DNA from 3 places in the Halomonas sp. NYA30 genome. Region 1 is predicted to be linked to each of the others. Evidence: predicted binding sites of a transcription regulator. Region 1 holds the regulator's gene; each other region holds the start of a gene.

Region 1 (5,230 bases):
ACGACGTACCGGTGCTAGCCGGTGCTGATGTGGCAATTGCCATGAATGGCGCGACGGATCTCGCCCGTACCCGAGCCGACGCGGTGCTGCTCAGCCCACGCCTGATGCGGATTTTTGAGGCTATCGAGATTTCCCGCGCGACCCGGCGTATCATGCGCCAGAACATGATCTGGTCAGTATGCTACAACTTTTCGGCGCTGCCGCTGGCGGCAATGGGGCTGGTGCCGCCCTGGCTGGCGGCCATTGGTATGTCGCTCAGCTCGCTAGTGGTGGTGGGTAACGCGCTGCGGCTGTCACGCTGGCGTACGACGCCGCCCGCTTCTTCGCCAAGCGCTTCAACACCGGTAACCGCATGACGATTCTGTATCTACTCATTCCGCTTTCACTGATTCTGCTGGGCCTCGCCGTCTGGGCATTTTTCTGGGCGGTGAAAAATGATCAGTTCGACGACTTGGAAGGCCCGGCGCACCGCATTTTGTTTGATGAAGATGAGAATGACCTCAACCCCGAACAGCGACGCCAGCGGCAGCAGACCAAGCACCGCCCTGCTGCCCCCTCCGACACACACTCACCCGACGACCAAGAGCCCCGGCCATGAATCCAACCGGCCTTGACCTGCCGCCACTGCTGGCGGCGTTCGTGTTTGGTTTGATGGGCGGCGCCCATTGCATTGGCATGTGTGGTGGCATTATGAGCGCGCTCACTTTTGCAGTACCCCCCAGCATGCGTCATCCGGCGCGTATGGGTGGCTTGCTGCTCAGCTATAACGCAGGTCGCATCACTAGCTACATGAGCGCAGGCGCGCTGGTAGCCCTACTAGGCACGCTATTTTCCCTCTCTGCCACGGCGCGAATGCTGCTACAAGTGTTTGCGGCGCTGATGCTGATCCTGATGGCGCTGTATATCGCCAATTGGTGGAAAGGGCTGCTTAAAGTTGAAGCGATAGGCCGCCGCCTATGGCGCTTTATCGAGCCGGTAGGGCGACGTTTAATGCCCGTAGTTCATTTACCCCAAGCCTTTGCGCTGGGGGCGATATGGGGTTGGCTGCCCTGTGGGCTGGTCTACTCCATGCTGGCCTGGAGCTTAGCAATTGCCGACCCGCTCCAGGGCGCACTATTGATGGGCGCCTTTGGACTGGGCACGCTACCTGCGCTGCTGGCCACCGGGCTTGCCGCGCGCCAGTTAAGCCACCTGATTCGTCACCCGGCAACGCGCAGCGTGGCCGCGCTGACGATCATTGCTTTTGCGCTGTGGCAGCTGTGGACACTCACAGCACACAACCTTCATTAACATGACATGGCTCAATATTTATATCGGCGCCGCGCGTTAGGCTGGCATCAAAGCTTTAACGCCACTTTTAACGCCGGAGCGTCACTTCATGCCCGTTCATGCCCTCGCGGCTTCTTCTACGATGACTTCAACCATGGCCGGGGCAGCACCGGAGCAGAAAAAATGGGATGAAGCCTTGCTGCGCCGTTACGACACCAGCGGCCCGCGCTATACGTCCTACCCCACGGCGTTGTCGTTTCACGACCAATTTACCCCGAGCGATTTGACTCAGGCGTTAGAGCGCAGCAATGCCAGCCAACGTCCTCTTTCGCTGTATGTGCATATCCCCTTCTGCCGCAAAATTTGCTTTTACTGCGCGTGTAATAAAATCGCCACCAAGAACACCGCCCTGGCCGAGCCGTACCTATCCCGGCTTGACCGTGAAATGGTGCTGACCGCTCGCCACCTGGATACCACACGACCGGTGAAGCAGTTGCACTGGGGTGGCGGAACACCGACGTTTCTTAACTTGAACCAGATGGGCGACTTGATTGATCGCCTGGACGCGCGCTTTGGTCTCTCGTCCGCGTCTGATCGCGATTACGCGATTGAAATCGACCCACGCGAAGCGGACGTATTTACGCTGCGCCACCTGCAGTCGCTCGGTTTCAATCGCATCAGTTTAGGCGTGCAGGACTTAAGCCCGCTGGTGCAGAAAGCCATTAACCGTATTCAGCCACGGGTACTCACCGAGACGCTGATGGATGAAGCACACCGGCTGGGCTTTCGTTCGCTCAATCTCGATTTAATATACGGCTTGCCCTTTCAGACTGAAAAAAGCTTTGCAGACACCTTGCGCCAAGTGATCGAGTTAAATCCCGCACGGCTTTCTGTGTTTAACTACGCCCACATGCCCGAGCGCTTTGCCCCCCAGCGGCGGATTAACATCGATGACCTGCCGGGCAGCGAAGAGAAGCTGGCGATTCTGCGCACCACGATTGAGATGCTCACCGCGGCCGGTTATGTGCACATCGGCATGGATCACTTTGCTCGTCCTGATGACAGCTTGGCGATCGCCCAGCGCGAAGGCTCGCTCCAGCGCAACTTTCAAGGCTACTCCAGTCACGCCCAGTGCGACTTAATCGGGCTTGGCGTGTCGGCGATTTCTCGCGTCGATGACGTCTATGCACAGAACCCTAGCGATCTGGCCCGCTATGAAGCAGCGCTGGATCAAGGCCAATTGGCAACCGTACGTGGGCTGCGCTTAAGTGACGATGACCTGATCCGCCGGGACGTTATTGAGCGACTAATGTGTGATATGCGCATTGATCTGGCCGCCATCGATCAACGCTGGAACATTGATGCCCCGCGTTACTTTGCGCAAGCGCTTGAGCACTTACAGGGCGCCGAGCGAGATGGCCTGCTGACGCGCAGCGGCGACCAGCTTAGCGCGACGCCCATGGGACGGCTGCTGATTCGTCACTTAGCCATGGCGTTTGATGCTCACCTGCCGCAGCAATCAGGCAAGCACTACTCAAAGATTGTGTAAACAAGCTATCGCTAACGAAATGAAGCTTCCATACTAAGAGAAGCCTACCTCAGCACGGCGTAATGATTACCTGCCACTCACGACGCTACTCAAGGAGTTATGCATGTTGGAACCCATGAGCCGCCGACGCTCGCTACTCCATGAAGCTCGCTGCCAAACCTGCAGCTTGAGCTCACTATGCTTGCCACTTGCCCTTGAGATAGACGATATGGGCCAGTTCGATGCCATTATTCGTCGTCGCGCACCGCTGAAAAAAGGCGAGCCACTATTTCGCCAAGGCGATACTTTTACCAGCGTTTATGCGGTACGTTCGGGCAGTTTGAAACAAGTCACATCAGAGGGAAACGGCAGCGAACAACTGACCAATTTCTACCTCCCCAGCGAACTAGTGGGGTTGGACGGGATCGATGAAGAGCACTACCCAGGGAGTGTAATTGCCCTGGAAACGACCACCGTTTGCGAGATTCCCTTTGATCGCTTGGACTCACTCTCTGAGGAGTTGCCCGAACTGCGTGGCCAGCTGTATCGCAGCATGAGCAAAGAGTTGCGCGACGACCGGCGCATGATGCGCCTGCTGTCACGTAAAACCGCCGACCAGCGGCTGGCGAGCTTTTTAATCACGCTTTCAGATCGTTTTCGTCGCCGTGGCTACTCGCCCTACAGTTTCCGCCTTTCCATGCCCAGGGCCGATATCGGCAACTATTTGGGTTTAGCGGTGGAAACCGTCAGCCGGATTTTAAGCCGCTTCCAGCAGCAGAGCGTAGTGGCGGTATCCGGGCGAGAGGTCAATATTCTTGATATGCAGCGCTTAATCACCCTCGCCGAAGAGGAGCAAAACGCTAGCTGACGTTAAATGCCTGGATACGCCCGGCCAGTAGTTCTGCCTGTTTGGCTTCTAGCCCTTCAAAATCAAAGAGATTGCGATCCGCTAGCTGGGAAGGCGCAATATTGGTAACGGCTTTAAACATGCTTTCCAGGCGACCGGGGAATTTTTTGTCCCACTCGGCGAGCATCTCTTTGACGACCTGACGCTGCATATTGGGCTGCGAACCGCATAGATTGCAGGGAATAATCGGGAATTCCATCAGCCGTGAAAACTCGGCAATATCCGCCTCTTTACAGTAAGCCAACGGCCGAATGACGATATTTTTACCATCATCAGAAAGTAGCTTAGGCGGCATCGCTTTTAAGTTGCCGCCAAAGAACATATTGAGAAACAGGGTTTCAAGGATGTCTTCACGGTGGTGGCCCAGGGCAATTTTATTGGCGCCAATCTCTTCGGCAAAGCCATACAGCGAACCGCGGCGCAGGCGTGAACAGAGCGCGCAAGTCGTTTTACCTTCTGGCGTTTTTTCTTTCACCACCGAATAAGTATCACGCTCGACAATGTGATATTCCACGCCCTGCTTATCCAGATACGCAGGCAGCACATGCTCGGGAAAACCGGGCTGTTTTTGATCCAGATTGACCGCTACCAGTGAGAAATTGACCGGCGCGTTGCGCTGCAAGTTGCGCAAAATCTCCAGCATCGTATAGCTGTCCTTGCCTTATATGCCAAATTTTTTTAAAAGAGGAAGAGTGAGTGAGTGAGTAAAGCATTACAATACAGTCACTTAATTTTCTTTCTTCTAAAGAAAACAAACACAAGCCATACAAAAAATTCATTTTTTGTAAAAAAAAGCTTTAAGCAAATGCAGTTGATCAAAATATAACCAAAGACAGCCCAGATACACCAATGTATTCTTTACAAAATCATAGGTTGATTGCTTCTATAAAATTGGTCGAAGAAACATCTACACTGCCAGTATGGTTCGAGATGACTTTACTAGACCTGTCGATATCGAGATTGTGGAAATCGAAAAGATTTAAGTCAGCTAGTTGGCTTGGACTTACATTCTGGATACCGTTAAATATGTTTTCAATACAACCCGCTTTTTGTTTTTCCCAGCCTGCCAACATGTTTTTTATATTCTGTCTTTGTAAGTTCTCCTGAGAACCACAAAGATTACATGGAATAATTGGAAATTCTACAATTGATGCCAGCTTAGCAATATCTTTCTCACGACAATAAGAAAGCGGTCTTATTACAATATTTCTGCGATCATCACTTAGCAGCTTAGGAGGCATTGCCTTTAACTTACCGTTAAAAAACATATTCAAAAAAAGAGTTTCTACAATGTCATCCATGTGATGGCCAAGAGCTATTTTTGTAGCCCCAATCTCCTCAGCAAACCCATATAGAGAACCCCTTCTAAGTCTCGAACAAAGTGAACAAGTAGTTTTCCCTTCAGGAGTTTTCTCTTTAACAATTGAATATGTATCCTTATCTATAATATAATAATCAATATTATTCTTTTTGAAGAAGCCAGGAAGAACATGCTCCGGAAAACCGGGTTGTTTTTGGTCGAGATT
Region 2 (5,230 bases), 1.2 Mb from region 1:
AACAACAATAAGACCTAGTTGTGAAACTTATTGATAGTGGCGCGCTCGTTTGATGCAATTTAACGCTAAACCCACGAATACCTATATGAAAAAGGTGATTAGCCAAAGCCTGGCTATTCCCCACCAGTAGCCGCATAAAGTCAGCCTACAGCGGCGCTTGATTTGGGTACTGTGAGCCCACCTTAAGATATCCAAGCTGTCTTTCTCTCTTTTTGTTTTAAGCCTCTTCCTACTGAATCAACCAGGCCTAATTGTTTCCTCTAGACAATGGGGCAATGCTGATGCTGGGCGTTGAGAAAAAAGACTCCCTCATCGTTACGTCATTTCACGGCCACGAAAATTCATATGGGCTTGATATGGATCAAGCTGCGGCCATATGCCTCGTGTTTTTAAGCAGAAAGAGGGCTATTCTCGAACGATGATATTTAAGTTATTACGTTAGAGGAAATAGTTATGAAAAGTTCTTTAGTGCCAATGGTTACCGTCATCGGAATCACGATGGCCTTAGGAGCCACACCCTCTATTGCAGACGAAGTCGAGGCCTACCGGGAAACAACATTAGGTCTCTATGTCACGGCCATTGAGGCTCATGACCTCATGCAAGATAACGATCGTGCTGTACTCATCGACGTACGCGACTCCATTGAGATCAAGTTTACTGGCTTCGCCGAGCCCACCGATATCCATGTGCCCTGGGTGCTAGCCGAGCGCGATAACTTCGATGAAGAAACGAAGACTTGGCCAATGGTCAAAAACGCTGACTTCGAAGAGCAATTAAGAGCAAAAATAGACGCTCTAGGCGTAAACGAAGAAGATCCGATCATTGTCATGTGTCGCTCCGGAGCCACCCGCAGCGCTCCCGCTGCCGATGTGATCGCCGAGATGGGATACAGCGAAGTCTATTCCATGACCGACGGTTTCGAGGGTGAAAAACTCAAGGAGGGTAATTCCCAGGGCGTAAGAGCGCAGAATGGTTGGCGCAATTCGGGCCTTCCATGGAGCTATGACATTAACCCTGATGTGGCATGGCGCCCTGCCCACTAAGATTCAGATAAATGGGCCACTGCTTGATAACCAGCAGGGCCAAGATATTGATCAAACCCAACGAGGTGGCCGCATGACTACAACACATAAGACCAGCAATACGATCTTGGCACTGGCAGTTGCTACTGCTGCTATCGGTTTCTCTAGTTTCTCAATGGCTGACAACAGAGCTGAAGATCAGGCCTTAGTTATCCTTACTAGCGATTCACTGCAGACCCAAGGCATGGCCATGATTCTATCCAACGCCATGCAGCAGCAAGGTACCCACCTTCATATACTGCTTTGTGATGCTGCTGGTGATTTGGCCGTCGGGGGATACGCAAGTGCGGAAGCTATCAACACGCCACCGAGCAACCCGGCGGGCCAAGTCAAACCGGAAGGCATGCTTAATATGCTATTAGAGAATGGCGCAACGGTGGATGTATGTGCCATTTACCTGCCCAACAGCAAAAACGAAGAAGACGACCTTCTTGAAGGCGTGGGGGTGGCGGCACCTGGCCCCATAGCGGAAATGATGCGCGATCCGTCCATTCCTGTTTACAGTTTTTGAGCACCCAAACTGAGCTTAAGGAGTCAATTATGAGTCGCAACGTCGGTGGTATCGATAAAATCTTACGCATCCTGATTGGGATTGCACTGATCGTACTGGCCCTGACAGGTACTATCGGGGTGTGGGGCTGGGTCGGCGTATTGCCGCTAGCCACCGGGCTATTTAACTTCTGCCCAGCTTATAAATTAATAGGCATTAATACATGTAAAATTTAATAGTGCCTATATAAGCAAACAAAACCATAGAAAAAGCGCTTGCCATGTTTATTAGGGCAAGCGCTTTTTTACATATGCGCGCTAAAAAATTTCCCGTGTAGCAAGCCAATTAATTAATACCAAATAAAATTCCATATACAGAACAGCCACTTAGTCATTTAACATTAAGAGAGCATTAAGCGATATATCCTAACACATTGACACGAATCAATTTTTTCCTTTAACAAAAGGCGTAACCTAAGCGTATTCCGACCATTCGCCCATGCGAATGCCGTTTAATTCGCCAAGGAGGCGCTATGGACGCAATACGCCGTTCGCTCTTGGGTCAAATGGCACGTTTAAGCGCCGGCGCTGCGCTGATACCGTTTTCAAGCCTTGCCCAAGCTGGCATCAATCAGCAACCTGCCCGCCGTGAAGGCGATCCCACTAAACGCTACGGCATGCTTGTCGATTTACGCCAGTGCATCGGCTGCCAAGCCTGTACGGTGTCGTGTCATATCGAAAACGCTGCACCGCTGGGCCAATTCCGCACCACGGTTTCCCAATATGAAGTACAGCACCAGGAAAGCGGCGAATTAGCAACCTTTATGCTGCCCCGGCTGTGTAACCACTGTGAAAACCCGCCCTGCGTCCCGGTGTGCCCCGTAGAAGCCACTTACCAGCAGCAGGATGGCATCGTGGTGGTCGATAGTGACCGCTGCGTGGGATGTGCCTATTGTGTTAACGCCTGCCCCTACGATGCTCGCTTTATTAACCAACGCACTCAAACCGCCGACAAGTGCACATTCTGTGCCCATCGTCTAGAAGCCGGACTATTGCCCGCTTGCGTTGAGAGCTGCGTAGGCGGTGCCCGCGTGATTGGAGATATGCGCGATCCTCAAAGCCAAATCAGCCGCATGATTCACGAACATCGCGATGCATTGATGGTGCTACAACCAGAAAAAAATACCCTTCCTCAGGTGTTCTACCTAGGCATGGATGAGCGCTTCACCACGCGTCCTAAGGCCGAGCCCGTTGCGCTCGAAGTACTCGACCCCCAAGGTCAGGAGATGGGCTATGAATTCCACCATTGAGCTACTGGCACCGCGCTATGATATCGCCTGGTACCCGTGGGCGGTTCAGTACTTTTTTATGATTGCGGTTTCCTACGCCAGCCTGTGGCTAGCCGCCCCAGCACTGGTATTCGGCAAAAAAAACTGGCTGCCTACCGCGCGTCTGGCGCTAATCGCCTGCGTTAGCACTACGCTGGTAGCGCCCGTTGCGCTACTCGCTGATTTGCACCAGCCGCTGCGGTTTTGGCACTTCTACGCTTACGCTAATAGCCACTCGTGGATGTCGATTGGCAGCGTTGTTCTGCCGCTTTATTTGGTTAGCGTACTTGGCCTTGCTTGGCTGGCATGGCGACCCGCGCTGCAGGCACAGCGCAGCACACCAGGACTCAGCGGCATGCTAGCTACCTGGCTTTCAATGGGCACTGGCGCAACGCCCAGAGCGCTGATCACCGTGGTAGGTTTGGCTGCGCTGGGGCTTTCCAGCGGCATTATGCTTTACACCGGTGCGGAGCTTGCAATCGTAAAAGCCCGCCCGCTTTGGAACACCGCATGGCTGCCGCCTATGCTGGCGACTACTGGGTTTATCGCTGCCTCCGGGCTGGTATTAGTGCTGAACCGGGTTAGTGGGCTTTGTTCGCAAACCGCTATACGACAGATGCTGTATGCGCTGCTAGTGACCTGTGCGCTAGCAGGCTTGATTGCGATTAGCTGGCTTTTGGATGGCGTGAATGCACACGTAGGCTCAGTTGCCGCCGCATTGGAATCCGTGCGCCATAGCGACTCGTGGCGCAATACCGCCCTATGGGGAGGGATTACCGGCTTAGCGCTATTTGCCGCCGTGTTGTTGTTATTGACTCGCCCTACCCTGCGCCAGCCAGGGGTACGCGGCGCCCCAACCTCTAGCCAGCCAGCACTGTTTGCCTGGACATGGCTGCTAGGCCTCGTGGCCATACACATGGGCTGGATGTTTCGCTGGGTGGTGCTGATGGATGTTCAGCATGTGGCCCGCAACAGCGCAGGCTTTCACCACTACGGCATTCCCGCAGGCTCTTCCGGTATTTTAGGCATTGTTGGCATCTTCGGCCTCTGGCTCGCCGCTATTCTACTGATTGAACTTTTTATTCCCTGGAGGCAGGCCCAGCAGGGCGGCCTTATAGCAACGCCAACTCACGCTGCCCAAGATGCTTCTATTCATTCTCTCACCGCGAAAAAAGGAGCGTCTAGTCATGTCTAAGTCTGCTCAAGACCCGTCACGCCGCCGTTTTCTAAAAGGCGCTGCCGTCGCCGGTGGTGCAGCCACTTTTGCTGTGGGCTATGCCGACCCACTGGCAAAAATGGCCAAGGGTATTACCGGTAGCGCGGGTGAAAAACCCAGGCACAATATTCATGGCAACTCGCTGACCCCAGAATACCGAGTCGATTTAGATACTGGCGAGCTTACGCTCACCCCCGACCAGCGAGTCGCCTTCACTATTTGCTACGGCTGCACCACACAGTGCGGCGTGCGAGTCAGGGTCGATGACACCCACGGAGAAGTACTACGGGTATCAGGCAATCCCTACCATCCGCTGTCCGCTGACAACCATTTACCTATGCGTACACCGGTGGCGGATGCGCTACGCGGTGTTAGCGCCTATGGCGAACAGGGTCAGATAAACCGCTCCACCGCCTGCGCCCGTGGCAACGCCATGATGAGCCAAATCACCAACCCCTTCCGTGTCGACCACTGTTTAAAACGAGTAGGCGAACGTGGCAGCCGTGAATGGCAGAAAATCTCCTTTGAGCAGTTAATTGAAGAAATCTGTGAAGGCGGCGACTTGTTTAGCGAAGGCCATGTTGATGGACTGCGCGATATTCGTGACCACGAGACCCTTATCGATCCCGACAATCCAGAATATGGCCCCAAGGCTAACCAACTAATGGTGATGGAAGCCACTGACTACGGACGTTCAGACCTACTCAAGCGCTTTACCCTCAACGCCTTTGCTACCCGCAATTATGGTCACCATGGCGCTTACTGCGGGTTGGCTTTCCGCATGGGTTCTGGGGCGGTGATGAACAATATTGTCACCAACGCCCACGTTAAACCGGATATCCAAAACGCGCGTTTTATCATGTATATCGGCTGTGCGCCCAGCCAAGCAGGCAACCCGTTTAAACGCCAAGGCCGCTTGATTGCCCAAGCCCGTGCAGCCGGTACGCTTGAGTACGTGGTGGTCGACCCAGCACTCAACGCCGCCACCTCCCACGCTGCCGATAACAACCACTGGGTGCCTATTCGCCCTGGGACAGACAGCGCTTTTGCCATGGCCATCATCCAGTGGTTACTCGACAACCAGGGCTATGCCAGCGACTTCCTGGCCTTGCCC
Region 3 (5,230 bases), 710 kb from region 1:
GCGTCTACCTCCTTCGGTGACGCAGATTGTGGGGGGGACAGCGTCGATTTGCCACCCCCGAATCGGATTATTTTAAGATTTTGCCTTAGCCTTTAGGCTTGGGCGGCGTTTTACGAGCTGGGGCGGCATTTCTTTCAATGTGCTCAATGATCATGCCCGCAATATCTTTGCCGGTGGCGTTCTCAATGCCCTGCAAACCAGGCGAAGAATTAACCTCCATAATCACCGGGCCGTGATTTGAGCGTAGCAAGTCGACACCGGCAACGCGCAGGCCCATGGCCTTGGCTGCACGAATCGCCGTTGAACGCTCTTCAGGAGTGATTCGAATCACGCTGGCGGAGCCCCCGCGGTGTAGGTTCGAGCGGAATTCACCATCCGCCGCCTGACGCTTCATCGAAGCCACGACTTTATCGCCGATCACTAAGCAGCGAATATCAGCACCGCGTGCTTCCTTAATGTACTCCTGAACCATGATATTGGCTTTCATACCCATGAAGGCCTGAATGACTGATTCCGCCGCCTGGTTCGTTTCCGCTAACACCACGCCAATTCCCTGGGTGCCTTCAAGCAGCTTAATCACCAGCGGGGCGCCTTTGACCATGGTTATCAAGTCAGGAATATCGTCCGGAGAGTGCGCAAAGCCGGTAATCGGTAGCCCCAGCCCTTTGCGTGACAATAGCTGAAGTGAGCGTAGTTTGTCCCGCGAGCGGGTAATTGAAACGTTATCGTTGATAACGTAGGTGCCCATCATCTCGAACTGGCGTAACAGCGCGCACCCATAAAAGGTCACCGACGCCCCAATGCGGGGGATGACCGCATCAAAGTGCTCAATTTCTTGACCTTTATAGTGAATCGAAGGGTGGTGGGAGGTAATGCTCATATAGCAGCGCAGCGTGTCCACCACACGAGCGGTATGCCCACGCTGCTCTGCAGCTTCAACCAGGCGGCGTGTAGAGTACAAATTACGGTTGCGCGATAGCAGAGCGATATGCATGTAGGGGACTCCGAGTCTAAATAAAGGCGGCTAATAAAAGGGGTTAAGGCTCACCGTGCAAAAATGCCGCACCGGGTGCAATTAGCAGGCGGCGCATAGCGCGGCGTCCTAATAACATTGGGTGGCGCATATTGCTGCGGTCAGTCAGGGTCAATTCAACCGGAAAATTCAAATCACCCATTTGCATTGGGGTACGTATTACATAGCGCCACTCGCTATGTCCGTTTGAACTGGTGACTCGGCGTCGATCATGTAAATGTAGACTGTAGCGATGGGCGGGTGTAGTTGGCCCAGCGCTGTGGGTAATAAAACTTACCCATAGTTGACCATGTTCATCTTCATGTGTCTCTATCTCTTCTGCATGCAGGGCAGAAGTACGCGCACCAGTGTCTGCTTTACAGCACAGGTGAAGCCCTAGCTCAGGTAACGTCACCATTTCACGGCGTCCAATGACCGCCTTGGCCTGATAGGGTAATTCCTTCACGGCTCACTCCTTGCAATTAAAAATGACAACATCAAATCAAGCCTTTCTCTGCGACATCATCATGCTCAAACGGTGTTGAATAGAAGAGCCTTCGGGCGCATCACGCATGGCCATCATGACCGGTAAACGTAGCCGTGGGATGAGAGCAAGATCACGCACTACCGCGGCAAAATCAGTACGCTCATCTTCCGCCAAACGCTGTAGAAAAAGAGGTAAGCGCTCAGCGTCTTCAAGATACACCCAGCCACGCCCGGCTATGGCAGCCAGCATATCCGGCCCACAAACTGTGGTGTCTTTAAGTAAGGCGGAGTACCAATTGCCCACCGCTATTGCATCCGTATTACCCACAGCGCGCAGGCAAGCACATAAGGTTTCAATGTCGCCCGCTTGTGCGGCGGCTTCGCCACGACGTTGCAGCGCGGCGACTAATGCCTGTGGTAGTGGCTGGTGCTCTAAACAGTAGCACACGGAGTTAATAACGGCGGTAGGTAGGTCAGGCAGTCTCAGCGCTAACGTGTCCGCGTCGGGCGACTCCATACGAACGACGTAATCGGCAATTCCCTGTAATCCCAATGCCTGCCAATCAATCGCCTGCTGGCCACTCAAGTAATCCTCAACCGGCTCAAAATGCTGGCTGGCAGGTAGCCCTGCGTCAGAAGTGGCACGGGCATTGAGCATCGCTTGAAAGGTAACGCTGGGCGTAAAGGCGAGGGGATTATCCTTCATTAAGTGGTCCACGTCCGCTGTTTCTTCACGTCCCACCTGAGAAACAGCTCGACCTAATGTTTCCAGCAGACGATTTAAAAACGCATCACGCTGAGCAGGGGCAAGCATCCCCTGTTCATCGAGTGGCAGAGCTAAAAACCAAATGGCAGGTTCGGGCATATCCCCCAAACGGAACAGAATGGCTAAACGTGCTTGGCCTTGCCAAGGTTCTGGCCACGCCAGTTCGCCACGCTCAAAGGCGGCGAGGGACTCCCGTGGGCAGGCGACCACATGGCGGCCCATATGGTAAAGGGAAACCTCTGCGCCGCTGCGGGTAAAAAACTCATCAAGGGTTTGAATCGGTTGCATGACATCCTTCCGCGTTGCAAGCCTGCACTCTACCTTGATGATGGGTCACTGTCAGCCGCCGAGACGGATAAATACCGGCCAATGAGGATGCCTTACATGACAGTGTGGTTAAAAAGTAAACAACTGTGCGAAAGCCCCATGAGAGCAAGCGCTGCGACACCTTTCCATAGTTTATCCACAGGCTCGTGCAGGTTTTCTGTGAGTCTATGGATAACTCTTCACAAGTGAGCGTGATTGGCAAGCAGCCAGCCGAATGGGGATAATGGTAATAAGATACGCTTTTTCATTTTACGAGGTAGTTACAAACGACGTTATGAGTACTTTTCAACCGCTACAGACAGCACTTCTAGAACTTGAAGCCGCGATGAAAGCCGCCGATCTATGGCGTATGCCGACACCTGACGCTGATGCATTCGCCAGCCAGCAGCCGTTTTGCATTGACACGATGTCGCTGCCTCAATGGGTGCGCTTTGTATTCATTGCTCGCTTAAACGCCTTAATTGAGGCCCGCGCCGCCATGCCTGCCAAGTGCGAAGTGGCTCCCGCTGTGGCCGCGTATTTGCAGCAGGAGAAAACACCTGCACATCATCAATTGCTTGTTGTACACGCGGTAGAGAAAGTTGACCAGTTAGTCACTGAAAGCTGAACGCTATTTAAAGATGGAAGCGATTTAACAGACAAAGCCTGCCGCAAAGCAGGCTTTGTAAATTGCATCCGTCATAACGCTTTTAAGGCAGCTTAGAAACGGTAGCTGAGGCCCGCCATTACCACTACTGGGTCGATCTCAACGGTGCCCGCCTCTGCGCCGCCCACCTTGGCATCGGAATCGATATCGATGTACCACGCCGCAGCATTTAACGCCCAATGTTCATCAATCAGCAGATCGATACCGACTTGACCCGCTGCGCCCCAGGAGTCGTCAAGCTCCAATGATGCGCCGATATCGGTTTTTTCGTCAGAGAAGCGAGTGTAGTTAATACCTGCGCCGACATAAGGCTGAACACGGGCCTCGGTACCCCCTAACGGGTAGTACTGTAGTGTGAGGGTAGGTGGCAAATGCTTGGTAGAGCCATCAGTCACGCCTTCCACTTGCAGGTCGTGTTTGAAGGGTAGCGCGGCCAGCAGCTCGACCCCCATCTTGTCGTGGAAGCGATAGCCTAGCGTGAAGGCAAAATTCGTCTCTGCATCGACATTAACATCGGCGCCTAATATCTCACCGTTATTGCTTGTCGGGTCCACTTTTGCAACACCCACGCGGGTAAAAAAGTCACCCGCGCCATAGGCGAATACCTGGCTGCTGGTCATCAAAGCCGCAGCGGCAATACTGGAAACGAGTAGGGTGGGAAGGGCGGCTTTACGCATGAGTTGACTCCTAGTGGCATGGCTAAGCGGCTATGGATAAGCCACTTCATGATGTTTAAGAGTCTAATAAAGAGGTGGTCACTGGTTATTGATCTAGGGCAAGGGGTGATTGTCTTAACGCCAGATTCGTTATTCACAACATGAACGGCAGGCATAAAAAGGCCACCCGAAGGTGGCCCGATCACATACAGCGCAGAAGGGCTGTAATGTAGAGACCTTCCTGTTGTCGATATATCTGACACGTAAAGGTCTCATGAACAACTTATTGGTTAGCGAGTGATGTGCTGATATTCACCCGCATCGGCTGTCATACTGCTCACTACCAGGATAGCAATAAAGGAAGCGATGAAGCCGGGAATGATCTCATACACACCGGGACCACCCATAAATTCACCGTTCCAGCCCAATGCAATCCAGATCATGACAGTGGCGGCACCCACTACCATGCCAGCGATAGCGCCAGCACCGTTCGTGCGCGACCACATCAGCGACAAGATAATCAGCGGGCCAAACGCGGCACCAAAGCCTGCCCAGGCATTACTAACTAGTCCAAGCACCTGTGAATCCGGGTCTGACGCGATAACGGCTGCCACCAAGCCAACCAGTACGACACTGATCCGGCCTACGCCCACACACTCTTTATCGGTCGCTTCTTTACGAAAGAACAGGCGATAGAAGTCCTCGGTCAGTGATGAAGACGCCACCAGCAGTTGGCTGGAAATGGTACTCATGACCGCCGCCAGCAGAGCAGCATAGAGGAAGCCAGTGATCAGCGGGTGGAACAACAGCTCGGCTAGGATAATAAAGATCGTTTCCGGATCTTCTACGTCCATGCCATTACGAACCGCGTAGGCACGGCCAAATATGCCCAGAGAGACTGCGCCAATCAGCGAGATGGCCATCCAGCTCATGCCGATATTGCGGGCAATAGGCACATCTTTCAGCGTTCGGATAGCCATGAAGCGAACGATGATATGTGGTTGGCCGAAATAACCCAGGCCCCAGGTAACGGCAGAGAGCCAGCCGATAAAGGTCAATCCTTCTGTCCACGACAGAAGCGTGGGATCGACTTCATTGAGCGTTTGTGATGCTTGGGTGAAACCACCACCACCTTCGCCAAACAGCACCACCGCAGGCATGATCACCAAGGCCAGCATCATGATGCAGCCTTGCACGAAGTCCGTCATGCTCACGGCCAGGAAGCCGCCGACCACGGTATAGAGCAGTACCACACCCAGCGTGATGATGATGCCCGTAGCGTAATCGCTCAAGCCACCAATGTTGATGACGCCAGCAAAGGCGCTTTCGAACAGCTT

Evidence for each region. The regulator FNR, encoded in region 1, switches genes on or off when oxygen is low (the NO sensors DNR and NnrR bind a similar motif). The targets are predictions, from matches to a motif close to TTGATNTANATCAA.
Region 2: the regulator FNR is predicted to act here: its motif matches at 2,007-2,020, upstream of dsrO (sulfate reduction electron transfer complex DsrMKJOP subunit DsrO).
Region 3: the regulator FNR is predicted to act here: its motif matches at 4,003-4,016, upstream of ACWI0H_RS13370 (OmpW/AlkL family protein).

The regions. Positions count from the first base shown of each region.
Region 1 is NZ_OZ334477.1:3,587,084-3,592,313, forward strand. Features, by position in the region: gene ACWI0H_RS16655 (heavy metal translocating P-type ATPase) at 1-356, shown strand, start outside; gene ccoS (cbb3-type cytochrome oxidase assembly protein CcoS) at 353-598, shown strand; gene ACWI0H_RS16665 (sulfite exporter TauE/SafE family protein) at 595-1,290, shown strand; gene hemN (oxygen-independent coproporphyrinogen III oxidase) at 1,379-2,818, shown strand; gene fnr (fumarate/nitrate reduction transcriptional regulator Fnr) at 2,922-3,665, shown strand; partial or broken gene ttcA (tRNA 2-thiocytidine(32) synthetase TtcA) at 3,658-4,365, opposite strand; gene ttcA (tRNA 2-thiocytidine(32) synthetase TtcA) at 4,571-5,230, opposite strand, start outside.
Region 2 is NZ_OZ334477.1:2,393,331-2,398,560, forward strand. Features, by position in the region: gene ACWI0H_RS11025 (Lrp/AsnC family transcriptional regulator) at 1-18, shown strand, start outside; gene ACWI0H_RS11030 (rhodanese-like domain-containing protein) at 454-1,044, shown strand; gene ACWI0H_RS11035 (DsrE family protein) at 1,118-1,594, shown strand; gene ACWI0H_RS11040 (YgaP family membrane protein) at 1,624-1,809, shown strand; gene dsrO (sulfate reduction electron transfer complex DsrMKJOP subunit DsrO) at 2,106-2,882, shown strand; gene nrfD (NrfD/PsrC family molybdoenzyme membrane anchor subunit) at 2,866-4,095, shown strand; gene ACWI0H_RS11055 (molybdopterin dinucleotide binding domain-containing protein) at 4,088-5,230, shown strand, end outside.
Region 3 is NZ_OZ334477.1:2,872,737-2,877,966, reverse strand. Features, by position in the region: gene rimK (30S ribosomal protein S6--L-glutamate ligase) at 86-994, opposite strand; gene ACWI0H_RS13385 (putative ATP-dependent zinc protease) at 1,038-1,478, opposite strand; gene ACWI0H_RS13380 (DUF3549 family protein) at 1,515-2,552, opposite strand; gene ACWI0H_RS13375 (YqcC family protein) at 2,866-3,198, shown strand; gene ACWI0H_RS13370 (OmpW/AlkL family protein) at 3,291-3,914, opposite strand; gene putP (sodium/proline symporter PutP) at 4,184-5,230, opposite strand, start outside.